DNA from 2 places in the Mesorhizobium sp. WSM4884 genome. Region 2 is predicted to be linked to the other one. Evidence: predicted binding sites of a transcription regulator. Region 2 holds the regulator's gene; the other holds the start of a gene.

Region 1 (7,831 bases), on a different contig from region 2:
GCTGGTCGATCAGGATGGCCAGCAGCAGCCCGACTGCCATGGAGCCCACGATATAGAAGCCGCTGAAGAGGAAAAGGTTGGTGTAGGCGATGTTCCAGCGCCGGTTGGACCAGAGCGATACGTAGTTGTCGAGGCCCGTAAGGCCGTAGCTCGGCAAAAGTGTCGAGTCGGACAGCGACAGATAGAGCGTCCAGCCCGTGAACACGAAGACATAGACGAAACTCGCCGCGAGCGAAGGGGCGAGCACGAGGATCGGCACGATCGATCCCAGACGATCCCGCCACGAGCGGGCGGGCACGGCTATCGGAACGGAAAGGTCGTGGATGGACATTGGGCTTCCTGTCGGCCGGGCGCCGGCGCGATGTCGCGCCGGCGCTCTCCGCACGTCATTCCTGCGCTTCGGCGGCGTCGGCCATGGCGTTGGCCGCATCCTTGGCGGGCATGTCCGGCGTCGCGACGAATTCGGTGATCGTGTCCATGATGGCGCCGCGGACCTTTTGCGGGATGGTCATGTTGTGGGCCATCGAGCGGACCAGCGTGCCCGCCTCGATCGAGGCCTGCAGGTCCTTCTGGGACTTCTGCTGGCAGGGATTGAAGCCCTTCGACAGATCGACGTCGAGGCGCGCCGGGATCGAGCCCTTGGCCTGGTTGAAGACGGTCTGGAACTCCGGCGACAGGATGGTGCTGGCGAGCAGTTTCTGGCCCTCCACATAGTCGGGATCCTTCTGCTGGAAGAACACGACGGAATCGGAGTTCAGGATGAAGCCGGGCTTGCCCCAGTCGGTCGGCGCCTGGGCGCAGACATAATCCGTGCCCTCCTTGAAGCCGGCGGCGGTGAGCAAGCCGATCGTCCAGTCGCCCATGATGTGGAACGCCGCCTCGCCGCGCCCGACGAGAGCCGACATCGAATCCCAGTCGCGGCCGTTCATGCCGGGGTCCATGTACTTGGACGTCATGATGCGGAATTGCTCGAAGGCCTTGACCATGCCGTCGCTGCGCATGGCGTCGACGTTGCCTTCGACGAAGGCCTTGCGATAGAGGTCGAGGTCCTGGCCGTAGACGACGACTTCGAAGACGGTAGAATCGGTCCAGTCGGCGGTCGAGTGCGAGATGCAGATCTTGCCGGTAGCCACGATCTTGTCGCAGGCTGCGTTGAATTCCGCCCAGGTCTTCGGAACTTCCGTCACGCCGGCGGCCTGCATGACTTTTGGCGATGCCCATATCCAGTTGATGCGGTGGATGTTCATGGGTGCCGCCACCCACTTGCCGCTCGGCTTCATCACCGGCAGCAATTCCGGCGCCACCACCTTCTCCCAATTCTCCGCCTTCGCGAGATCATCCAGATCGGCGGTCATGCCGGTCTTGTTCCATTCAGCGATCTCGGGACCCTTGAGCTGAACCGCCGGCGGAGCATTGCCTGCGATCACGTCGGCGCGCAGCTTGGCAAGCGTGTTGGCAGTATGGCCGGCGATCGAGGTCTGCTGCCACTTTCCCCCCTTCGCCTCGAACATTTCGCCAAGCTTGGCGATGGCCTGCGCGTCCGATCCGGTCGCCCATTGGTGGAGCAGATTGGTCTTCGGCTCGGCGAGTGCTGTGTTTGCGAGAAAGGCAAATGCCGCCGTAGCGACAAGGGTCGCCCTCAGATATCTCATCGTCTCACTCCCATTTGATTTCAGCACGGTTCATCACGACCGTTTCGTCGAGACCACCCGCGGATCGCAGAAGGTCTCTAGTTTTTTCTAGAATGATCAAATACGATCGGCAGTCAAGGAGTTTTAAGACAAAAATGACAAAAAGCCTGCTCAGATCGCTGCTGGACGGTCAACCTCCGGGCACGCCTGAAAGTCTGATTGTCCGCTGTCTCAGCCAGCGCGGCGCCATTTCCGCCGCGCAGATCGCCCGGCTCACCGGCTTGGCCCGCTCGACCGTCTCGACGGCTTTGACTGGCTTGAGGAAGTCAGGAATCGTGGTGGAACTGGCGGCGGCTGACGAAACGGCCAAAGGCGTCGGTCGGCCGCCGGCAACGCTGACGCTCAATCCTGAAGCCGGCACCTGCGTCGGCGTTCATCTTAGTCTCGACGAGATTCGGGTCGCTGTGGCCGACGTCTCACATTCATTCATTTCTGAAAAAACTATCCCCCTCGGCCTGGATTATCCTCCGGACCGGGCGGCAAAGCTCACCAAGGCGGCGATCGCGCAATGCTACGAGGAGAACAGCTTGTCTGCGTCCGGCCTCCTGGGTGTCGGGGTTTCTGTGTCGGGACCGGTCAGCCCCGAAGGCTTCGTCCAGCGGGCCAGCATCGTTCCCACTTGGGCTGGCGTCAACATCCGACATGTCTTTGGGCCGGTGCTGGAGCAGCCGATCTTCGCAGCCAATGAAAGCAACTGCGCCGCCATTGCCGAGATGATGTGGGGCGCCGCCGTCGGTTACGAGGACTTTGTCCTGTTCAAGATCGACCTCGGGGTCGGCGGCGCGATCGTCCAACACGGACGCGTGGTGACCGGTATTGCCGGCGGCGCGGGCGAATTCGGTCACATGAGCATCGATCCATCGGGCGATCTTTGCCGCTGCGGCAATCGAGGCTGCCTGGAACTCTACGCCAGCTTCAACCGGCCATTGGAGCAGATCGCGCGCGTGACGGGCCGGCGCGTCACGATGGACGACGTGATCCGCATGGCCGAGCAGGGCGATGTCGGAGCATTGCGCATGATCGAGGATACGGCCGAAATGGCGGGCCGCGGCCTGGGCATGATTGGATCCGTTCTGAACCCGCCACTCATCGTCATCGGAGGACGCATGGCGCTCGCCGGCGACATCCTGCTTACGCCGCTCATTGCAGCCTATGAACGGCACACCCTAATCAAGGCGCGGGACGTCGCCCCCGACAGGCGCACGCGAATAATCATCGGCAAGCACACCGAAAACGATGTGCTGCTTGGAGCCGTCGGCCTCGTCCTGAGCCATTACGGGCGACTTCAATAGCCATGGGGACCGGCAAGGACTGCGCCAGGGGAAGGATAGTACGAAGCAGCGAGTTAAGCCTTGCGCCGCGACAGCGCCCCCTTTAAAGCAATTTCATGAAAAGTGTATAACGGTTTTCCCTCCGGAATTGCGTAAAAACAAATAGTTAGAGCAGTTCAGCGTTTCGGTGAAACGCTGAACTGCTCTAGGGAAGCGCGCTTACTGCGCCGTCCAGCCGCCATCCATCGGCAGGGTCGTGCCGGTCATCTGCTTGGCGGCGTCCGAGCACAGGAAGAGCGTCAGCGCCGCGAGTTCCTCGACGGTGACGAATTCCTTGGTCGGCTGCGCGGCTAAAAGCACATCGTGCTTGACCTGCTCCTCGGTCATGCCGCGCGCCTTCATCGTATCAGGGATCTGCTTCTCCACCAGCGGCGTCCAGACATAGCCGGGGGCGATCGCATTGACGGTGATGCCGTCCTGCGCCACTTCCAACGCCACCGTCTTGGTCAGGCCGGCAATGCCGTGCTTGGCCGAGACATAGGCCGATTTGAACGGCGAGGCGACCAGCGCGTGCGCCGAGGCCGTGTTGATGATGCGGCCCCATTTGCGGCGCTTCATGCCGGGCAGCACCGCCTTGATGGCATAGAAGGCGGCGAGCAGGTTGATGCGGATGATGGCTTCCCACTTGTCGTCGGGAAACTCGTCGATCGGCGCGACATGCTGGATGCCGGCATTGTTGACCAGGATGTCGAGGCTGCCGAATGCCTCCTCGGCCTCGTTCACCATGGCGGTGACCGCGGCCCCGTCCATCATATTGGCGCTCGAATAGCGGCATTTCACGCCAAAATCCTTCTCGATGCCGGCGCGCTCCTGCTCGATCGCCGCGGCGTCGCCCAGGCCGTTGATGGTGACGTTGGCGCCCTCGGCGGCAAAGGCGCGGGCGATCGCCAGGCCGATGCCGCTGGTCGAGCCGGTGACGAGCGCATTCTTCGAAGACAGGGAACCCATGGGAGATCTCGCAAGAAGGTGGGAGGGGATTTAAGGCACATAGTTTGTGCGCCGCAGCATGACAATGCCATGGCCATATGTCGTTGCGATTACAATGTTGTGATGCCGTGCGAGTGCCATGAAGCTGGCACTCGGGGACGATGACATGGCACTGTCATGGTGCCGTGCAACATACTCACCTGCGCATCTCGCGCATGTCATTCCTGACCCGATAGGTGAACAGCTTGGAAATCGACGATGTCGTGAAGCGCGCCTATGCGATGCCGCTCACCAACCCTTCCTTCCCGCCTGGTCCCTACCGTTTCTTCGACCGCGAATACATCATCATCACCTACCGCACGACGCGCGAGGCGCTGGAAGCCGTGGTGCCGAAGCCGCTCGAGATCGACGAGCCGCTGGTGAAATACGAGTTCATCCGCATGCCGGATTCGACTGGCTTCGGCGACTATACCGAGACCGGCCAGGTCATCCCCGTGCGTTTCGGCGGTCAGCATGGCGGCTATGTCCATTCCATGTATCTCGACGACGACGCGCCGATCGCCGGCGGCCGCGAGTTGTGGGGTTTTCCGAAGAAGCTCGCTAGCCCCAAGATCGTGCATGAGGGCGAAGTGGTGGTGGGCACGCTTCACTATGGCAGCGTGCTGTGCGCCACCGGCACCATGGGCTACAAGCATCGCGAGGCCGACCACGATTCCGTGCTCGCCTCGCTCGCCGCGCCCAACTTCCTGATCAAGATAATTCCGCATGTCGACGGGAGCCCGCGCATTTGCGAGCTGGTGCGCTACTACTTGACCGACGTGACGCTGAAGGAAGCCTGGACGGCGCCGGCCGCGCTCGACCTTCGGCCCCATGTCATGGCCGACGTGGCCAAGCTGCCGGTGCTCGAGGTCGTCTCGGCCGTCCACTTCACCGCCGACTTGACGCTCGGATTGGGCGAGGTCGTCCACGACTATCTCGCCGATCGCAACTCGACCGCGACCAGCTCACTCCAGCCGGAGAAGGCTCGTGCTTGAACGCACCCGAAACAAGGCTACCGCCGCCACCATCCAGGAAATCTCGCAGCAATATGATCGCGTCGCCCTGGTCTTCCAGGGTGGCGGCGCGCTGGGCGCCTATCAGGCCGGCGTCTATCAGGCGCTTTCCGATGCCGGCTGCGAGCCGACCTGGCTCTCCGGGGTCTCCATCGGCGCCATCAACGCCTCGATCATCGCCGGCAACGAGCCGAGCCGCCGCCTGCAGCGGCTGGAGCAATTCTGGCAGATGATTTCGGGCCGCAAGATCTGGGCCTATACGCCGGAAGGCGACATCTATCGCGACATCCGCAACCGCACCTCGTCATGGATGACGATGATGATGGGCCAGCCCGGCTTCTTCAAGCCGCGCAATCCCAATCCATGGTTCGAGCCGCCCGGCGCCGAAGGAGCCACCAGCTTCTACGACACGGCCGAGCTGAAGGAGACGTTGGAAAGCCTGATCGACTTCGACGTGCTCAACGACGGCAAGAAGCGCTTGAGCGTCGGCGCGGTCAATGTCAGGACCGGCAACTTCGTCTATTTCGACACCGACAAGGTGCGCATCGGGCCGGAGCACATCATGGCGAGCGGCGCGCTGCCGCCGGCCTTCCCGTCGATCCGCATCGAGGGCGAGTATTATTGGGACGGTGGCATCGTCTCCAACACGCCGCTGCAATACCTGCTCGACCAGGAGGAGGACCGTTCGTCGCTGGTGTTCCAGGTCGATCTGTTCAGCGCCCGCGGCGCGCTGCCGCGCGGCATGGCCGACGTGCTATCGCGCCACAAGGACATCATGTATTCGAGCCGCACGCGCCAGAACACCGACAATTTCCAGCGCATCCATGCGCTCAAGATGAAGTTGCTCGATGCGCTCAAGCGCGTTCCGGCAGAACTTTTGAAAGAGGGCGAGCAGGAACTGATGGCCGATTATTCCGATGCCGGCGTGGTCAACATCGTCCACTTGATCTACCAGCACAAAGGCTATGAAGGCCACGCCAAGGACTATGAGTTCTCGGGCACCTCGATGCGCGAGCACTGGGAGATGGGCCTCGAGGACACCGAGCGCACGCTGCGCCACAAGCAGTGGCTGATGCTGCCGACCAATGTCGAGGGCGTCGCCATCCACGACCTGCACCGCGAAGACCCGACCTGACATTTGCGTCCGGCACTGCGAAGGCGAACCCTTCGCCGATTTCTGTCGGACTGACGTCGCGCGTTTCAGCTGCGCCGCCGTGGCAAGATGGAGGTTTCGCGGCGATAGGTGTCCTCGGCAAAAGCCGAACCGCTTCGAGGGCGCACTCGCCGGGAGAAGGCGCCTGCTCGGTTCCTTGAATGGCCTTCCCAGGATTGGCCAAAAAAGAGACGGCGCCGCAAACGGCGCCGCCTCTGATTTTCCGCTCGAACGCTAGAACACCTGGCGGAAGAGCACGAAGAGCACGAAAGACAGCGCGATCGAGCACGGCAGCGTCAGCACCCAGGCGAGCAAAAGGTTGCGCACGGTCGCCCACTGCAGGCCGGAGCCGTTCGCCGCCATCGTGCCGGCAACGCCGGACGACAGGACGTGGGTGGTCGACACCGGCAGGCCGAGACGGTCGGCCGCGCCGATCGTGATCATCGCGACCAGTTCGGCGGCGGCGCCCTGGCCGTAGGTCAGGTGGCTCTTGCCGATCTTCTCGCCGACGGTGACGACGATGCGCTTCCAGCCGACCATGGTGCCGAGGCCGAGCGCCAGAGCCACGGCGATCTTGACCCAGAGTGGGATGAACTTCGTCGCGTTGTCGACCGCCTTGTGATAGTCCGTCACCGCCTTCAGGTCGGCATCCTGCATCGGCAGCAGCTTCTTCTTGTCGATCAGCTTCAGCGCTTCGCCGATCAGATAGATGTCGTTGCGGGCGTTGCTGACCAGATCCGTCGGCACCTTGTCGACGGTGGCGTAAGGCTGCAGCCCGGCCGTCGTGTTGTGGATGTAGCTCTGCAGCGCGACAGTCGTCTGGTCGTTCCAGGTCTTCGAGCGCACCGCCTCCTGAACCGCAGCCTTGGCATCGGCGACGGTGACGCCCGGCTTGACATATTTGCCCAGCGCCTGCTCGACGGAGGCCGAAGCCGACTTGTAGGCCTCGAGATAGTTGATGTCCGGCGTGCGGTTGAGCGCATAGGCGGTCGGCACCACGCCGATCAGGATCAGCATGATCAGGCCCATGCCCTTCTGGCCGTCATTCGAGCCGTGGGCGAAGCTGACGCCGGTGCAGGTGAAGATCAGCAGCGCGCGGATCCACCACGGCGGCGGCGTCTTGCCCTTCGGCGCCTCGTAGAGCGCCGGATTGCGCACCAGAAGCTTCATCGCATAAAGCAGGGCGGCGGCCGCGAAGAAGCCGACGAGCGGCGAAACCAGCAGCGACATGCCGACATTGGTCGCCTGCCCCCACTCGACGCCGCTGGTGGCGCTTCCGGCCGGCGCCATGAACTGGTTGGCGAGGCCGACGCCGATGATCGAGCCGACCATTGTGTGCGAACTGGACGCCGGCAGACCGAGGAACCAGGTGCCCAGGTTCCACAGGATGGCCGCGACCAGCAACGCGAACACCATGGCGAAGCCGGAAGACGAGCCGACCTGCAGGATCAACTCGACCGGCAACAGCGACAGGATACCGAAGGCCACGGCGCCGCTCGAGGTCAAGACGCCGAGGAAATTGAACACGCCCGACCACATGACGGCGAATTCCGCCGGCAGCGAGCGCGTGTAGATAACGGTCGCCACCGCATTGGCGGTATCGTGGAAGCCGTTGACGAACTCGAAGCCCAGCGCAATCAGGAGCGCGATGCCGAGCAGGATCCACGGCACCGTCTT
Region 2 (7,831 bases):
TTGTGATCCCCGTCGTGGTGCGCACCACCGAGGACATGCTCAACCTGGTGCCCAACGCCTTGCGCGAAGCCGGCACCGCCATCGGCGCGCCGCGCTGGGTGGTGATCCGTTCGGTCGCCTATCGCGCGGCGCTTTCCGGCATCGTCACCGGCATATTGCTGGCGATCGCCCGCATTTCCGGCGAGACGGCGCCCCTGCTCTTCACCGCGCTTAACAACCAGTTCTGGTCGAGCAATCTCAACGCTCCGATGGCCAGTCTTCCGGTGACCATCTTCCAGTTCGCCCTAAGTCCCTATGAGGAATGGCAGCAGCTGGCCTGGACGGGCGCGCTCATAATCACCCTGACGGTTCTCGGGCTGAGCATCTTCGCCCGCAGCCTTACCGGACGCAGAGAGGACAGATGAAACCTATGTTGTCCACCGACCTTAACGTAGCCGACACGGCCGTCGAGAAGGCCAAGATCGAGGTCAAGAACCTCAACTTCTACTATGGCCAGTCGAAGGCGCTGAAGGACATCAACCTGTCGCTGCCCGAGCGCAGCGTCACCGCCTTCATCGGGCCGTCGGGCTGCGGGAAGTCGACGCTGCTGCGCGTGCTGAACCGCATCTACGAGCTTTACCCGAAGCAGAGCGCGGAAGGCCAGGTGCTGCTCGACGGCAAGAACATTCTCGACCGCTCGCAGGACCTCAACCTGCTCAGGACCAAGATCGGCATGGTGTTCCAGAAGCCGACGCCGTTCCCGATGTCGATCTACGAGAACATTGCCTTCGGCGTCAGGCTGTACGAGAAGATCAGCAAGGCCGAAATGGACAACCGCGTCGAATCGGCGCTGAAGCGCGCGGCGCTCTGGAGCGAGGTCAAGGACAAGCTCAACGCCAGCGGCCAGAGCCTTTCCGGTGGTCAGCAGCAGCGGCTTTGCATCGCCCGCACCGTGGCGGTGAAGCCGGAGGTCATCCTGCTCGACGAGCCGGCCTCGGCGCTCGACCCGCTGTCGACCGCCAAGATCGAAGAGCTGATCGACGAGCTGCAGGCCGACTACACGATCGTGATCGTCACCCACAACATGCAGCAGGCGGCGCGCGTGTCGCGGCAGACGGCGTTCATGTATCTCGGCGAGCTGGTCGAGTTCGACCGGACGGAGAAGATCTTCACCTCGCCTCGCGAGAAGCGCACGCAGGACTATATCACCGGCCGCTTCGGCTGAGTTCATACGAGGACATAATCATGGCCCATACGGTCGCTTCCTTCGACGAGGATCTGAGGCAGATCAGCCAGCTTATCCGTGATATGGGCGATCTCGCCGGCTCGATGGTCGGCGCGTCGACCAAGGCCCTGCTCAATTCCGACAACGCGCTGGCGCAGCGCGTGGTTTCCGACGACGCCATCATGGACGCACGGCAGCGCGAGCTCGACGATCGCGCTATCACGTTGATCGCCAAGCGCCAGCCGATGGCCGACGACCTGCGCAGTGTGGTCGGCGCCATCCGCATGGCCGGCGACCTCGAGCGCATCGGCGACCTCGCCAAGAACATCGCCAAGCGCGTCGGCTCCGTCGGCGTCAGCGCCGCGCCGCGCGACCTGTCGCACTCCATCGACTCGATGGCGCAGCTGGTGCTGATCCAGGTCCAGGGCGTGATCGAGGAGTACACGGCGGGCGACGCCACGGCGCTCGCCAAGCTCCGGAACGACGACGAGCGCATCGACGTCAAATACACCTCCGTCTTCCGCGAGCTTCTGACCTACATGATGGAGGATCCGCGCAACATCACGGCCTGCACGCATCTCCTGTTCTGCGCCAAGAATCTGGAGCGCATCGGCGACCACGTCACCAACATCGCCGAGAACGCCTATTATGTGCTGACCGGCACCCAATTGCCCGCGAACCGTCCGAAGCAGGACGAGACGGCGATGTCGGCGCCGGCGGCCTGACAGCGAAGGTACCTGCTAAATGATCGCGCCACGTATCATGGTGGTGGAGGACGAGGAGCCGCTGGGGGTGTTGCTCCGCTACAACCTCGAATCCGAAGGCTATCAGGTCGAGGTGGTCACCCGCGGCGACGAAGCCGAAATCCGCCTGCAGGAGAACGTGCCCGATCTCCTGGTGCTCGACTGGATGGTGCCGGCGGTTTCCGGCATCGAGCTTTGCCGGCGCCTCAGGATGCGGCCCGAGACCGAACGGCTGCCGATCATCATGCTGACGGCGCGCGGCGAGGAAAGCGACAGGGTGCGCGGCCTCTCGACGGGCGCCGACGACTATCTGGTCAAGCCGTTCTCGACGCCTGAATTCATGGCCAGGGTCAAGGCGCTGTTGCGCCGCGCCAAGCCGGAGGTGCTTTCGAGCGTGCTCAAGGTCGGCGACATCGTGCTCGACCGTGAATCGCACCGCGTCTACCGCAAGAAGAGCGAGATCAGGCTTGGCCCGACCGAGTTCCGGCTGCTCGAGTTCATGATGCGGCACCCCGGCCGGGTGTTCTCGCGCAGCCAGTTGCTCGACAACGTCTGGGGCGAGACGATCTATATCGACGAGCGCACGGTCGACGTGCATGTCGGGCGCCTGCGCAAGGCCGTCAACAACGGCCGCATGCCCGATGTCATCCGCACCATACGCGGGGCGGGGTACGCGATCCGCGAGGATTAGTCTTCCTGTGGAGGCGGTAACAGGTTGAATCCGATCGTATGCGCCGGCGATTGGCTCAGACGCTTCTGACTTCGTCATCCACGGGCGGAGCAAGGAGCGAAGCGACGCAGCGCAGACCCGAGGATCCATTCCGTGACGTCGACGCGCCACTACGGTGCAGAATTCCGTTCCGCTGCGCCCTGCGTCCGAGGTAACGGCACGGATTCCAAGGTCTTCGCGACGGAGCTTCGCTCCTGCTTCGCCCTGGTATGACGAAGCTTCGGGACCTTCGCAAATCTCCGACGTCTAGCAGGACACGATCACTTCAAAGCTGTTCAGGCGACGTGCTTGCCCGCTCTTGTCTGCACGCCCGGCGCGAAAATCTCCTGGTCGACGAAGGTCAGCGCGCGCATGGCGCAGCCCTCGCGGATCAGCGGCAATTCGTTCGGCTCGGTGTCGAAGGAGATCGATTCCGAGTGCTGGCCACCGGCGGTTTGGGCGATGGCCTCGCGCAGCGACGGCTCGATCAGGTCGAAAGCGGCGGCGCTGACGCCGACCATGGCGACCGGCGCCGGGTCGATCAGCGCGAACAAGCTGCCCAGGCCGAAGCCCAGCGCCTCGCCCGCCCGGCGGTATGCCTCGCGCTCCGGGCCGTCCTTCTCGCGCGCCTTGGCGGCAAGCGCCCGCATGTCGGCGTCGCCGACATCGACCGGCTCGGCGTCCTCGCTCATCTTCATGGCGCTGCGCCAGATGGCGTAGTTGCCGGCATAGGCCTCGACGCAGCCGCGGCGTCCGCAACGGCAGAGCGCGCCGCCCGGACGATGGATCATATGGCCGAACTCGCCTCCGGAAGAATGCGTGCCGGTGAACAGCTCGCCCTTCAGCACCAGGCCCATGCCGATGCCGTGCGAGAGCAGGATGGCTATGAAGTTGTCGCGATAGCGGTTGGGGTCTCGCCATTGCAGCGCCACCGCCATCATGTTGCAGTCGTTTTCCATGGTGGCCGGGATGCCGAATTCCTTTTCCAGGATGTTGGCGAAAGGAATGTCGGTCAAAGGCGTGATCGGCGACCACAGCATTGCCCGCGCATGGGAATCGGTGATGCCTTGGATACCCATGGCGATGCGGGCAACGCTGCCGACATCGAGGTCGGGATCTTTCAGCCGGCGCCGGACGATCGCCACACATTCGCCGATCAGCTCGTCGCGCGGCATGGTCAGCGTATCGAGGCGCCGTTGCTCCTCGGCGATGACCTGCCCGGCATAGTCGATGACGGCGACGGAAAGGAAATTCAGCGACAGCACCACCGTCACCACCGCGGCCGCCTCGGGATTGAGGGCGAGGCCGACCTGCGGCCGGCCGCGCTTAAGCGATGCCGCCTCGCTCGGCTTGCTCTCGGCCAGGATGCCTTCCTGGATCAGGTCCGAGGAAATTGCCGAAATGGTCGAGTGGCTAAGCCCCGTGGTCGCGGCGATCTCCGTGCGCGACGGCTGGCCGGCGCGGCGCACGGCCGAGAGCACCATGGCGCGGTTGCGCCGGCGCAGGTCGTCATGGCGGATCCCGACCGACATTTTTCTCCTCCCGGTCAGCGCGGCCTCTTGATAATGCATGGGCCGTCGGCGACGCGCCAGATCGGTTCAGTCGCGGATGCACCACCGAACCGCTCTGGATTTTTTGTTTCATTCAGTTCCAACGGGGCAACGCTTCCGCGCTTCTGTGCAACTGTTTTGGAATAGTGGCAGAAGCGGACGGGGCTGTCATTATTTATTGCGGGCCTCGAAAAAAAGTTCGCGGCACCTCAAAAACCATCAGAATCGCAGTTGACAGCGCTTCGGCGTTGGATCAGTATTTTTTCGAGGCTCGAAAAAAAGCCTCTGTGCCGGCCTTCGGGCCAGTCTGGGTAGCGCCGCGATGGCGCAGGGAGGAAATCATGAAGAGATTCGCAACCGCCATGCTGGCGGGTGTCGCCATGTCGTTGACGCTGGCGTCGGTCGCAGAGGCGAAGGACAAGGTGATCGGCGTTTCGTGGTCGAATTTTCAGGAAGAGCGCTGGAAGACCGACGAAGCGGCAATGAAGAAAGCCATCGAGGCCGCCGGCGACAAATACATTTCGGCCGACGCGCAGTCCAATCCGGGCAAGCAGCTGACCGACGTCGAAAGCCTGATCTCGCAGGGCGCAAACGCGTTGATCATCCTGGCGCAGGATGCCTCGGCGATCGGCCCGGCGGTGCAGAAGGCGCTCGACGAAGGCATTCCGGTGGTCGGCTACGACCGCCTGATCGAGAACAAGGACGTGTTCTACCTGACCTTCGACAACAAGGAAGTCGGCCGCATGCAGGCCCGCGAGGTGTTCAAGGCCAAGCCTGAAGGCAACTACGTCTTCATCAAGGGCTCGGGTGCCGATCCGAATGCGGATTTCCTGTTCGCGGGCTCGATGGAAGTGCTGAAGGAAGCCATCGACAGCGGCAAGATCAAGAATGTCGGCGAAGCCTATACGGACGGCTGGCTGCCTGCCAACGCACAGAAGAACATGGAGCAGTTTCTGACCGCCAACGACAACAAGGTCGATGCGGTCGTGGCGGCCAATGACGGCACTGCCGGGGGCGTCGTCGCGGCGCTGACGGCTCAGGGTCTGGCCGGCACCGTTCCGGTCTCGGGCCAGGACGGCGACCACGCGGCGCTCAACCGCATCGCGCTCGGCACGCAGACCGTGTCGGTGTGGAAAGACGCGCGCGAGCTCGGCAAGAACGCCGCCGAGATCGCCTCGCAGCTCGCCGACGGCAAGAAGATGGGCGACATCGCCGGCGCCAAGGACTTCACCACGCCTGGCGGCAACACCGTCAAGTCGCTGTTCCTGACCCCGATTGCCATCACCAAGGACAATCTCAACATCGTCATCGACGCGGGCTGGATCAAGAAGGACGAAGTCTGCGCCGGCGTCGCGGCTGGCGCGGTCGCAGTCTGCAATTGAACCGGGCCTAAGACGGTCCAAAGCAAACGCCGCGGCCGGAAAGCCGCGGCGTTTGCCAAAGAGCTTCTCGCTCGAATAGAGCCGGGAAAGCGAATGGAGCAGTTCAGCGTCCAGTAAGATCGCCAAGCCGCTCCCAACGGTTCGTTTCCACGCAATTCCGAACGGAAAGCGGTACACACTTTCGCTCGAATTGCTCTAGCATCGTGGTCCGGCATCCGCGCCAGACGGCAGCCGGTGGGAGGATATCATGACCGATACGACCTCTGATACGCCGGCCAACCCGGCCGCGGATCGCGCACGTGCTTCCGAACTCAGCGCGATCGGCCGTTTCCTCAAGGCGACCGAACTCGACACCCGTATGCTCGGCATGGTCGGCGCGCTTCTGATCATCTGGATCGGCCTGCACGTCATTTCGAGCCTGCGGCTCGGCGTCAATCCGCTCGATTTCGACAGCCGCACGTTCCTTACGCCGCGCAATCTGTGGAACCTGTCGGTGCAGACCTCGGCCGTGGCCATCATGGCCTCCGGCATGGTGCTGGTCATCGTCATGCGCAACATCGACCTCTCCGTCGGCTCGGCCGAGGGGCTGATCGGCATGGTCATGGGCTTTGCCCAGGTGCATTTCCTGGTGCGGATGGTTGGGCTCGAGCTCGGCAATCCGTGGATCTGGGTGCTGGCGCTGGCCATCGGCCTGGCGCTCGGTCTGCTGATCGGGGCGTTCCAGGGCTTCGTCATCGCCTATCTCGAGGTGCCGGCCTTCATCGTGACACTGGGCGGGCTGCTGGTGTGGCGCGGCGCCGCCTGGTGGGTCACCAGCGGCCAGACGGTCGCGCCGCTCGACGCCACCTACCAGCTGATGGGTGGCGGGCCGGCCGGCTCGATCGGCGCCAGATGGAGCTGGGTGGTGGGCGTCGTCGCCTGCCTGGCGGTGGTGTTTGCGCTGTTCCACGGCCGGGTGCAGCGCAAGCGCTTCCGTTTCCCGCTCCGGCCGATCTGGGCCGAGACGCTGCTCGGCGCGGTCGCCTGCGCGATCATCATGGGCGCGGTGTGGCTGGCCAATTCCTATCCCTGGCCGGTCGGCATCGTGAACCGACACGCCGCCGCCAACAACATCACCGTTCCCGAGGGCGGGTTGTTCATTGCCCATGGTATCGCCATTCCGGTGCTGATGGCGGTCGCGGTCGGCCTGATCATGACCTTTATCACCAAGCGCACCCGCTTCGGCCGTTATGTCTTCGCCATCGGCGGCAATCCGGAAGCGGCGAACCTTGCCGGCATCAACACCCGCTGGATCACCATGAAGGTGTTCATGATCATGGGCGTGCTGGCAACGATCGCGGCGGCGATCTCGTCGGCCAGGCAGAATTCGTCGACCAATGCGCTGGGCACCCTGGACGAGCTCCTGGTCATCGCCGCGGCTGTGATCGGCGGCACCTCGCTCGCCGGCGGCTCGGGAACCGTGCTCGGCGCCATGCTGGGCGCGCTTTTGATGCAGTCGCTGCAGTCCGGCATGGTGCTGCTCGGCGTCGACTCGCCGCTGCAAAGCATCGTCGTTGGCGCCGTGCTGGTTGTCGCGGTTTGGCTCGACACCATCTACCGCAAGCGCGTCTGAGCATGATCCCGCAAAGTGGAAACCGGTTTGCGGAAATTATCATGCTCAAAGGTTACAACTAGGGAGGAGACCATGCCAGACAAGAATGCTTCCGCCGGCGTCCCGCTGGTCGACATGCGCAACATTTCGATCGCCTTCGGCGGTATCCGCGCCGTCGACGACGCCTCCATCGATCTCTTCCCCGGCGAAGTGGTGGCGCTGCTTGGCCACAACGGCGCGGGCAAGTCGACGCTGATCAAGATCCTGTCCGGCGCCTACAAGCGCGATGCCGGGCAAATCTTCGTCAACGGCGAAGACGCATCGATCTCCAATCCGCGCGATGCAAAGAAATACGGTATCGAGACGATCTACCAGACGCTGGCTCTTGCCGACAATGTCGACGCCGCCGCCAATCTTTTCCTCGGCCGCGAACTGATGACCGCCTGGGGCACGCTCGACGACGTCGCCATGGAGGCCGAGGCGCGCAAGGTGATGGGACGGCTCAATCCGCGTTTCCAGCGCTTCAAGGAGCCTGTGATCAAGCTGTCTGGCGGACAGAGGCAGTCGGTGGCGATCGCCCGCGCAATCCTGTTCAACGCCCGCATCCTGATCATGGACGAGCCGACAGCCGCGCTTGGTCCCCAGGAGACGG

The links. Region 2 encodes PhoB, which activates phosphate uptake and scavenging genes when phosphate is short. Its sites were predicted from a motif close to TGTCATNNANCTGTCAT; they were not measured.
Region 1: the regulator PhoB is predicted to act here: its motif matches at 4,112-4,128, upstream of P9236_RS05380 (acetoacetate decarboxylase).

Annotation. Positions count from the first base shown of each region.
Region 1 covers NZ_JARTVO010000003.1:29,265-37,095, reverse strand. The annotation lists gene P9236_RS05400 (sugar ABC transporter permease) at 1-331, opposite strand, end outside; gene P9236_RS05395 (ABC transporter substrate-binding protein) at 387-1,652, opposite strand; gene P9236_RS05390 (ROK family transcriptional regulator) at 1,745-2,983, shown strand; gene P9236_RS05385 (3-hydroxybutyrate dehydrogenase) at 3,182-3,970, opposite strand; gene P9236_RS05380 (acetoacetate decarboxylase) at 4,195-4,983, shown strand; gene P9236_RS05375 (patatin-like phospholipase family protein) at 4,976-6,136, shown strand; gene P9236_RS05370 (inorganic phosphate transporter) at 6,389-7,831, opposite strand, start outside.
Region 2 covers NZ_JARTVO010000013.1:143,816-151,646, forward strand. The annotation lists gene pstA (phosphate ABC transporter permease PstA) at 1-404, shown strand, start outside; gene pstB (phosphate ABC transporter ATP-binding protein PstB) at 401-1,204, shown strand; gene phoU (phosphate signaling complex protein PhoU) at 1,222-1,929, shown strand; gene phoB (phosphate regulon transcriptional regulator PhoB) at 1,949-2,638, shown strand; gene P9236_RS20685 (ROK family transcriptional regulator) at 2,953-4,188, opposite strand; gene xylF (D-xylose ABC transporter substrate-binding protein) at 4,548-5,588, shown strand; gene P9236_RS20695 (sugar ABC transporter permease) at 5,836-7,200, shown strand; gene P9236_RS20700 (ATP-binding cassette domain-containing protein) at 7,273-7,831, shown strand, end outside.